Regions from separate parts of the Agarivorans sp. JK6 genome, predicted to be linked through region 3. Evidence: predicted binding sites of a transcription regulator. Region 3 holds the regulator's gene; each other region holds the start of a gene.
The links. Region 3 encodes sigma-54, which starts transcription at its own class of promoters, with help from an activator protein. Its sites were predicted from a motif close to GTTGGCACGNNNNTNGNNT; they were not measured.

Region 1 (3,279 bases), 200 kb from region 3:
TATCGTGAGTGGCGATCACAAATGTAGTGTTGTGGCTCTTGCCAATGGCCTTCATCAGCTCTACAACTTGGTGGGCGGTGTGGCTGTCGAGGCTAGCTGTTGGTTCATCGGCAATGACCAAGCGTGGCTGGTGAATCAAAGCTCGTGCCACAGCAATGCGTTGTTGTTGGCCTCCCGACAAACGGTCGGGTTTAGCTTGTGCAAAATCGGCCATGCCTACTGCATCTAAAATTTGCATAATGCGCTGCTTGCGTTGTTGGCTAGGCACTTTATTTAGCATTAGCGGGTACTCTACGTTTTCGTAGGCGCTCATTACAGGCACCAAGTTGAAGCGTTGGAATACAAAGCCCAGCTGTTGTCGCCTTAGCTGCATACAATGCTGCGGATCTTTATCCAGTTTTACCCCATCAAAATACAGCTCGCCTTGGTAGCTAAGATCTAACAAGCCACAAATATTAAGTAAGGTGCTTTTGCCTGAGCCTGATGGGCCGCAAAGGGCAATCATTTCACCAGCTCGAATATGTTCATTAACATTGTTTAACGCCTGCTGGCTTACTTGGCCGGTTTGGTAAAACTTACTTAAGCCTTTAAATTGCAACATATTCTGTCCTTAGCTCTTGTTTTGTTTAGCCATTAGCTGCGCGGTGAGCTGGCTGTAATCATCATTTACACCGCTTTGCTTAAGTTGCTTAAACCATTGTTGAGCCAGTGCCGGTTGCTGATTGTTTAAGGCCGCCTCTACAGCAAAGCGGTACACCCAAGAAGTGGCTTGCGCAGGAGATTGCAAAAAGCGCTGGTCATTAAGTACTTGTTTGAACAACTGCATACCTTGGTCTTGGTAATTAAAAAAGTCTGGCACGCTGGTAAAGGTAACTGCGGCCGTTGCCTGCATATATATCGCTTGAGGAAGGTAGCGATATTGCTGCTGCCATTGCTCTTCACCAATCAAATTTAAGGCTTTATCCATGCGTGCTAAGCCATCTTCGGTGTAGCGCATTTTGCTCCAAGGCATCCAAGCATCGTCACCTTTTAGAGTCTCGGTGCCGCCTAGATAGAACAAAGTCCAAGGGTCTGAAGGTTGCTGCTGATGGGCGAGTTGTAACTCTTTATACAGTGAATCTAGCTGCGAGTAGTCGCCTTGAGCTGCTTGAAAGTAAGAGGCAAGTTGTTGCTCGTTAATGCTAGCGCTTGCTGAATAAGAGCAAACAAGTAGTAGGCTGGCTAAAGTAAGCTTTTTCATGATCAATCCTTGTCAGTTGAGTACATGAGCAAGATTACGATTGATGTTCCCTTACAGCTGCATGATGCGATAAAAGGCAAAACCGCCGGACTAAATGCCGATAGCGAAGGATGAATGGATTGAGAGTACCGTTATCGATGGCGACGCTTTTCTGTAAATTGCGGCTAGCATTGGATTGTCATTAAAACCTTATAAGTTAATCCTTAGCGCTGCCATTGCTGAGGTTGAATGGTTATTTGGAGTGGTAGCGTTGTTTACCTGTGAAAAATGCGCTGCTTGATGAGTTCACCATTTAAAAGCTGAATAAATATAAAATCTTAGAATTTACAGATTATAAACACTGCTTTAATGTCAGCTATTTATACAAATATTTTTTTTGAATCACTTATTATTTATTAACTACTTGTTTTAAAAGATATTAGTGTTTTGGTATGACAAGTGCATCCGTGTTTAGTGATATGTAGGAAATTACTTGCTACATCCTAAAAAGGAATTAAACATGCTGAATCTACGTCATTCATTGGTATTAAGCTTATTACTGGTGTTAGGTAACGCCCACGCTGGAGTGATAGTTGTTGATTACAATGGGTCTTTTGATGAGGCAGATGTAGTTGCAGAAGGTGGTTTGCCTGCTGGTGATTTTGACACCATTGGTGGGGTCGATGATGTTGCACTTTTCAATTTAGTGGAAGGTGAGAACGCCTTTTATGGTTCAATTTACAGCCCGCTGGACAGCGGAGATGTTTTCAATATTGGCATCACTGCAGGTATGCGTTTAGTGGGAGCCAGTATCGATTGGGGAACCAACTTGCCTGGTATTAATTGGACCTTCGGCACACCTATTTCACCTGATTATCGCCAACAAACTACATTTGGCGCTACTGCGCCAACTTGGTTCCTTGAAGAGAGTTCTACAACGCCAGAAATTTTTACCATTCCTGAACTAGAAGATGGGGTTTTGGGTTTAAATGGCAAAAGCTTTGATGCACCAAGTTTAGATGTTACTGAAGGTATTTACTTGAGTAGCCTGCTTGATCAAGGCAACACCTGTGCACAAACCTATGTGGTTAATTTTCCAGGTTATAGCCCTGAATGTGTGGAAGGTATCGATTATAAACTTACTTTCATTGTAGAGAGCACTTTGCCGGTAACGCAGGTTTCTGAGCCGAGTACTATTTTGTTAGCTATGTTTGCGATGCTTGGATTTGGTGTTTCAAGAAAAAGACTTAGCAAATAACAAGCTAGTTGTTTATTCATTAAAGCCTTGGTCTCACCAAGGCTTTTTTTATTGGCTGGTTTAGCACTACAGCACAATATTAGTGGTGATTTTGCTGTTCACGGAGTTGGCAATAAAACATTGCTGGTGGGCTTGATGATGCATTTTCTCAAGCTTAGCTAGGCTCACCTCTTGCCCTGAAAAAATCACTTTAGGGTTGAGCTTTACCTCTGTCATGGCCATTTCTCCTTGTTCATTTAAGGCCATTATTCCTACCGCTTTGTCTTCATAGCTATCCACTACCAAACGGTTTTTCGCGGCAATGGATAAGAAAAATAACATATGGCAGCTAGACAGTGAGGCAACAAAAGCTTCTTCTGGGTCAACGTTTGCTTCTACCGAGTAAGGCAGCGGCACCACATGCGGTGACGACGAGGCGGCAACAGTTTGGCCGCCATCAAAGTGCCAATGGTGGCCTCGGCTGTAATGGTTGTCGGTATAAGCTTCATCGGTTTGGCGTTGCCACTCTACAATGGCGAAGTATTCAGACATAAGCATTCCTGCGGTGAGTTAGCAAAGTTAAAACAACACGGCCTTAGCATGCTGCAGTCGTTAGTGCTTGGCAATGACAAATTCAAGCTTAAGGGCATGAGCTTGAAATTTATTGTCAAGCAAGCAACTCTAATGGTTAACAGCGTTTTTTAGGAACCATTATGCTCAACATGAATTTTGACCAAGCCTTGGCGATCGATACCGAACAAATGGATTGGCTAGCTAGCCCCTCTGCTGGGGTATTGCGTAAACCGCTAGAGCGAGAAGCTAA
Region 2 (3,279 bases), 640 kb from region 3:
ATAAAACTAGCTAGCCTTAGTGATGCCGAAGACATCTGCCGGGTTCAGCGACGAAGCTGGCAGCATGTCTACTCTCAGCAACTCATTTCCGATATGTTCCAAGCCCTACCATTTGAACTGCATCAGCAACTGTGGCAGCAACGTCTTAGCAGTGAAGAAAATCAAATTTGGGTATTAAACACGACTGGCATACAGGGTTTTTTAATGCTGGAAAAGCAAACGCCAGAGATTGAATTAGCGGCACTGTATTTACAGCCAGATGTCATTGGCCAAGGCTGGGGTAGAGCTCTATTGGAACAAGCTTGTCAGAGCGCTGCGCAGAAGGATGTGTTCTGCTGGGTGATGCAAGATAACCCGCTTGCAGAGGGCTTTTATCGCCATATGGGCTTTAAATTTACTGGTGAGCAACGCCAAGTAGAATTTGCCAGTAGTTACTTTGTTCAAAAAAAGGCGCATTTAGCCGCAGACCAACGGTTTTTCTAGTGACTTTGTGGTAATCTTTTGGCTCTTTTTAACGATCAGAATTAAGAGTTCAAATGAGCGATAAATATCAAGGCGCAGCAGCGCAAGCAAGTTACGGCTACGGCCTTCAAATTGGTGAGCAAATTGAGCGTGCAGCATTCGACGGCTTAGAAGTGAATGCAATGCTTGACGGTATTCGTGACGTAATGCAAGGCGCGCAACCACAGCTTGATGAAGCAGTTATTAGTGCGGCTTTCCAAGAAATTACTAAAGAAATTGAAGCAAAAAAAGCTGAGCAACATAAAGAAGCTATGGCTGAAGGCGAAAACTTCTTAGCTGATAACGGCAAACGCCCAGAAATCAATAAAACTGAATCTGGTCTTCAATACGAAGTATTAGTTGAAGGTGAAGGCGAATCGCCAAGTGCTAGCAGCAAAGTGCAAGTTCACTATGAAGGTACCTTAATTTCTGGTGAAGTATTCGATAGCTCTGTACAGCGTGGTCAACCTGCAGAATTCCCAGTAAATGGCGTAATTAAAGGCTGGACTGAAGCGCTACAACGCATGAAAGTGGGTGATAAATGGAAGCTATACATTCCTCAAGAGCTTGCTTATGGCTCTCAAGGTGCGGGTGCAGCAATTCCACCTTTTGCAGCCCTAGTATTTGAAGTTGAGTTACTAGCTATTCTTGGTTAATAGAAAACTCAATTAAAAGAAGCCGGCTTTAAGCCGGTTTTTTTATGCGCCAATATTGTGCGTGCCTGTTCTAAGTTAGTGAATTTTATGAAAAAACACGAATACTCCTTTAGGGGTAATAGTGTTTGTAAGTTAATGATTTTTGGTGTTAAAAAAATGTGATCTAGATCTTGGCACATCCTTAGCTACTCCCTAAGTGTTATCACAAATTAGTTACTTCCAAATGGGTATTAGGAGCAGGGAATGCAGAAATCAGCACCATTAAGCTTACAAAAAATCATTAAGACGACCATCGCCGCTGCAGTGGTATCAGCCAGTTTTATTGGCTTCAGCCACGCAGAAGTGGGAGAGCCAGAGAAGGAAGATCTTAAGTTTGGTTTTATTAAACTTACCGACATGGCTCCACTTGCAGTGGCGTATGAAAAAGGCTACTTCGAAGACGAAGGATTGTATGTTCAGTTAGAAGCACAAGCTAACTGGAAAGTATTGTTGGACCGCGTAATTACCGGTGAGCTAGATGGCGCTCACATGTTGGCTGGACAACCTCTAGGGGCAACCATTGGCTTTGGTACTAAGGCCGACATTATCACTGCGTTTAGCATGGACTTAAACGGTAACGCTATTACCGTATCAAACGACATTTGGGCGCAGATGAAGCCGCACGTGCCACATAAAGATGGCAAACCTGTTCATCCAATTAAAGCCGACGCGCTTAAGCCGGTAGTTGATAGTTACATCGACCAAGGTAAGCCATTTAACATGGGCATGGTTTTCCCAGTGTCTACGCATAACTACGAGTTACGTTACTGGCTAGCTGCTGGTGGTATTCACCCTGGTTACTACGCGCCGCACAAAGGCGATACCTCAGGCAAAATTGATGCTGATGCGCTGTTGTCTGTAACGCCACCTCCGCAAATGCCATCAACCATGGAAGCAGGCACTATCTACGGTTACTGTGTGGGTGAACCTTGGAACCAACAAGCCGTATTTAAAGGCATTGGTGTTCCAGTTGTTACCGACTATGAGATTTGGAAAAACAACCCAGAGAAAGTATTTGGTGTAAGTAAAGGTTGGGCTGATGAATATCCAAATACTCACATTCGCGTAGTGAAAGCGATGATTCGTGCAGCCAAGTGGTTGGATGAAGAGAACAACAAAAACCGCCCAGAAGCCGTTAAGATCCTTTCAAAAAGCCAATATGTTGGTGCCGATTACGACGTAATTGCCAACAGTATGACAGGTACCTTTGAATACGAAAAAGGCGATAAGCGCGAAGTGCCAGACTTTAACGTGTTCTTCCGTTACAACGCGACTTACCCTTACTACAGTGATGCAATTTGGTACCTAACGCAGATGCGTCGTTGGGGACAAATTTCTGACAACAAACCAGACTCTTGGTACATGGATATTGCTAAGAAAGTATATCGCCCAGACATTTACGCAATTGCTGCTAAAGAGCTAATTGCTGATGGTGTGATTGATGCTAGCGAGTTTCCTGATTTTGCTACCGAGAGTGGCTTTAAACCGCCACAAAAACACTTCATTGATAACATTGTTTACGATGGTTCAAAACCCAATGCGTATCTTGATAAGTTTTCGATTGGCCTGAAAAAAGACGACAAGATCTAAGCCGAATCGTTATTGAGAGCAGCCGGGCTTAAGGGCCCGGCATCGAGATTTGCAAAAGGAGTTGTAGAGATGAAAGACAAGTTAATTCACTCTTTAGAAACTGTAGGATTAAGCCCTATGGTACCAGTGGTTCGCTTGGCCAGCGGTGAAAACCCAAAGCAGCAATGCACCGAAATATTTGAACGAATAGGGCTGCCTATTTTGGCCATTGCTTTGTTCTTGTTGTTGTGGAGTGTATCAGCGGCAAAAGTACAAACTAGCCTAGGTACCTTGCCTGGCCCAGCCCAAGTTTGGGAGCAATATCAAGGCTTAGTGGTTGAGCATAAAGAGGAGCGTGCGAAAGAAGAGGCCTTCTATGAACGCCAAGAGGCTCGCAATGCGAAGAAACTGGCTAAAAATCCTGATGCAAAAGTAAAAATACGACCTTACACCGGCAAAGAAACCTTCTTTGACCAGATACTTACCAGTTTATATACAGTGTTTACCGGCTTTA
Region 3 (3,279 bases):
GACCTAAAAACCCAAACGCTAACACTCACTACCAATGCTCAACTCAAACAAGAAGAGAGCTTGGTAAAAGGTAAAATGATCAAATACAGCATCAACAAACAAGAAATGGTGGCACAAGGCGACGAAAACAGCCGTGTAACTACTATTTTCCTACCGCAGCAGCTTGACGAACTAACGCCCAAGGAAGACCAGCAATAATGAGTACCCTAATTGCTGAAAACCTAGCTAAAGCCTATAAGGGCCGTAAGGTCGTTAAAAACGTTAGTCTAAATGTAGAAACCGGTAAAATTGTTGGCTTGTTAGGTCCCAATGGCGCTGGCAAAACAACCACTTTTTACATGGTGGTGGGTTTGGTGCCTCGTGACCAAGGCCGAATCCTCATCGATGATGACGATATCTCTAGTACAGCGATGCACACTCGTGCACGTAAAGGCATTGGCTACCTTCCGCAAGAAGCGTCTATCTTTCGCCGCTTATCTGTGGAGAAGAACATTCTTGCCGTATTAGAGACCCGAAAAGACCTCGATAAAGAGCAACAAATTGGTGCGTTAGACGACCTTCTTGAAGAGTTTCACATTGGCCATATTCGCAAAAACCTAGGCATGAGCTTGTCAGGTGGTGAACGCCGGAGAGTTGAGATTGCTAGAGCTCTAGCCGCCGCACCTAAGTTTATTTTGCTTGACGAACCCTTCGCAGGGGTAGATCCTATTTCTGTTATCGATATTAAAAAGATCATTGAACACCTACGTGATCGCGGTCTAGGTGTACTAATTACCGACCACAATGTTCGAGAAACTCTCGATGTTTGTGAGCATGCCTATATCGTTAGCCAAGGCGAATTGATAGCCTCAGGAAAGCCAGAAGAAATTCTCGAAAACGAACATGTGAAACGAGTTTATCTCGGAGAACAATTCAAGCTATAGTTAAAGTGCAAGTTTAAAAAAAGACAATAAGAAGAAGGAACAGCGGTAGTTAATGAAAGCATCTTTGCAGTTGCGTCTTGGTCAGCAGTTAACCATGACCCCCCAGTTACAACAGGCCATTCGCTTACTCCAGCTTTCAACACTGGATTTACAGCAAGAGATTCAAGAGGCTCTGGAAAGTAACCCTCTGCTTGAGGCGGATGAGTCTCACGCCAGTGATAGTGACGCAACCGACGCTAAATCTGCCAACGAGAAGTCTACCGAGGCCGAATCCACTGCGGACATAGACAACAGTCAAATTGAAGCAGGCGATGCCATTAACCAAGAAACTGTTTCTGACGACCTTCCTGTTGACTCTACTTGGGACGATATCTACAGCGCCAGCTCTGCCCCAGCCAGCTCATCTGGCAGCGCCGTGAGCGATGACAACGATATGTTGTTTCAGGGCGAAACTGTCGACTCTTTACAAGACCACTTATTGTGGCAAATGCAACTCACTCCATTTAGTGAAGTAGACCAAGCCATTGCTTTAGCCATTATTGATGCGGTAGATGAATCGGGCTACCTCACCCAAGACTGTGAGCAGCTACTAGAAGGCTTACGTTCAAGCGATAACAATGACTTAGATGTAGAGCTAGATGAAGTAGAAGCAGTACTTAAACGCATCCAACATTTCGACCCCGTTGGTATAGCAGCGCGCTCGCTGCAAGAGTGTTTACTAATCCAATTAAGCCGTTTTGCCGAAGACACACCTTGGCTAAATGAAGCCAAAGATGTAGTTTCAAATCACATAGATGTATTAGCTAATCGCGATTTTCGTCTATTAGCCCGCAAAACCAAACTTAAAGAAGACCAGCTACGCGAAGTCATGCGTTTGATTCATACGCTTGAACCTCGGCCTGGTAACGCGGTTGAGCCTAATCAAGCCCAGTATGTTATCCCGGATGTATCGGTTGTAAAACGCCAAGGTCGCTGGGTTGTAGAACTCAATCCAGATGCAATGCCTAAGTTGCGTGTTAACTCCCACTATGCATCTTTAAGTAAAACCTCTACCAACGCTAACGATACCCAGTTTATTCGTAGCCACTTACAAGAAGCCAAGTGGTTTATTAAAAGTATCGAGAGCCGCAACGAAACCCTATTAAAAGTATCCAACTGCATTGTTCATCATCAACAGGCGTTTTTTGAGTATGGCGAAGAAGCCATGAAGCCAATGGTACTGAACGATGTTGCAGAAGCTGTAGAAATGCATGAATCCACCATTTCCCGGGTAACCACCCAAAAATTCATGCATACACCTCGCGGCATCTTCGAGCTTAAGTATTTCTTTTCTAGCCATGTGGCTACCGATGGCGGGGGTGAGTGCTCATCAACCGCTATTCGTGCATTAATCAAGAAACTGGTAGCTGCCGAAAATACCAGTAAACCACTCAGCGACAGCAAAATTGCTGATATTTTGGCAGATCAGGGGATCAAGGTGGCAAGACGTACGATTGCTAAATATCGTGAGTCTTTAGCAATTCCACCTTCTAACCAACGTAAGAGCCTTATCTAAGGCCACTAAAAGGGGAAGATATCTATGCAAATTAACCTTACTGGACACCACGTAGAAATAACTGAATCTTTGAAAGAATATGTCCACACCAAGTTTGCCAAACTCACCCGACGATTCGATCAGATCAATAACGTTCACGTCATCCTCAACGTAGAAAAACTGAACCAAATTGCTGAAGCCACATTACATTTAAACGGCGGCGAAGTATTTGCAACCTCTGAGCATTCTGACATGTATGCCGCCATCGACAGTCTGATTGATAAACTTGATCGCCAAGTCATCAAACATAAAGAAAAACTTAACAAACGTTAGCCACCCCCATGCAACTAAATAAAGTACTTAGCTTGGACTGCACCCAAAGTGCAGTTCAATGCTCTTCAAAAAAACGCGCCCTAGAAATAGTAAGCGAACTGGCCGCCAAGCAGCTTGATACCACTACTCAATGCATTTTTGAAAGCTTGTTAAATCGAGAAAAAATGGGCAGTACAGGTATTGGCCAAGGCATCGCTATTCCTCATGGCCGTATCGACAATCAGCATCAAGCCACAGCGGTTTTCTTGCGTTGCGATCCCCCTATTTCCTTCGATGCTATAGATAACAAGCCGGTAGACTTGGTATTTGCATTACTAGTACCCGAAGATCAATGTAAGCAACATCTTAATACTCTAGCTCAAGTAGCTGAAAAACTTAACGATAAGCAAATATGTAAACAACTTCGTTGTGCACAAAGTGATGACGAATTGTACGACATCATGGTAGCCTAATACTCTAATCAGCCTTAGGGATTATCATGGAACTGAT

Region 1: OV592_RS17470 (PEP-CTERM sorting domain-containing protein) is a predicted target of sigma-54. The motif match lies at 1,666-1,684, and genes of this name have one in related genera.
Region 2: OV592_RS15525 (CmpA/NrtA family ABC transporter substrate-binding protein) is a predicted target of sigma-54. The motif match lies at 1,327-1,345, and genes of this name have one in related genera.

What each region holds. Positions count from the first base shown of each region.
Region 1 covers NZ_CP113525.1:3,786,473-3,789,751, reverse strand. The annotation lists gene OV592_RS17480 (ABC transporter ATP-binding protein) at 1-601, opposite strand, end outside; gene OV592_RS17475 (hypothetical protein) at 611-1,240, opposite strand; gene OV592_RS17470 (PEP-CTERM sorting domain-containing protein) at 1,740-2,477, shown strand; gene OV592_RS17465 (OsmC family protein) at 2,544-3,008, opposite strand; gene OV592_RS17460 (cupin domain-containing protein) at 3,170-3,279, shown strand, end outside.
Region 2 covers NZ_CP113525.1:3,345,666-3,348,944, reverse strand. The annotation lists gene OV592_RS15535 (GNAT family N-acetyltransferase) at 1-483, shown strand, start outside; gene OV592_RS15540 (M48 family metallopeptidase) at 1-14, shown strand, start outside; gene OV592_RS15530 (FKBP-type peptidyl-prolyl cis-trans isomerase) at 537-1,157, shown strand; gene OV592_RS15525 (CmpA/NrtA family ABC transporter substrate-binding protein) at 1,401-2,786, shown strand; gene OV592_RS15520 (ABC transporter permease) at 2,856-3,279, shown strand, end outside.
Region 3 covers NZ_CP113525.1:3,983,222-3,986,500, forward strand. The annotation lists gene lptA (lipopolysaccharide transport periplasmic protein LptA) at 1-198, shown strand, start outside; gene lptB (LPS export ABC transporter ATP-binding protein) at 198-923, shown strand; gene OV592_RS18350 (RNA polymerase factor sigma-54) at 976-2,478, shown strand; gene hpf (ribosome hibernation promoting factor) at 2,503-2,790, shown strand; gene ptsN (PTS IIA-like nitrogen regulatory protein PtsN) at 2,799-3,242, shown strand; gene rapZ (RNase adapter RapZ) at 3,269-3,279, shown strand, end outside.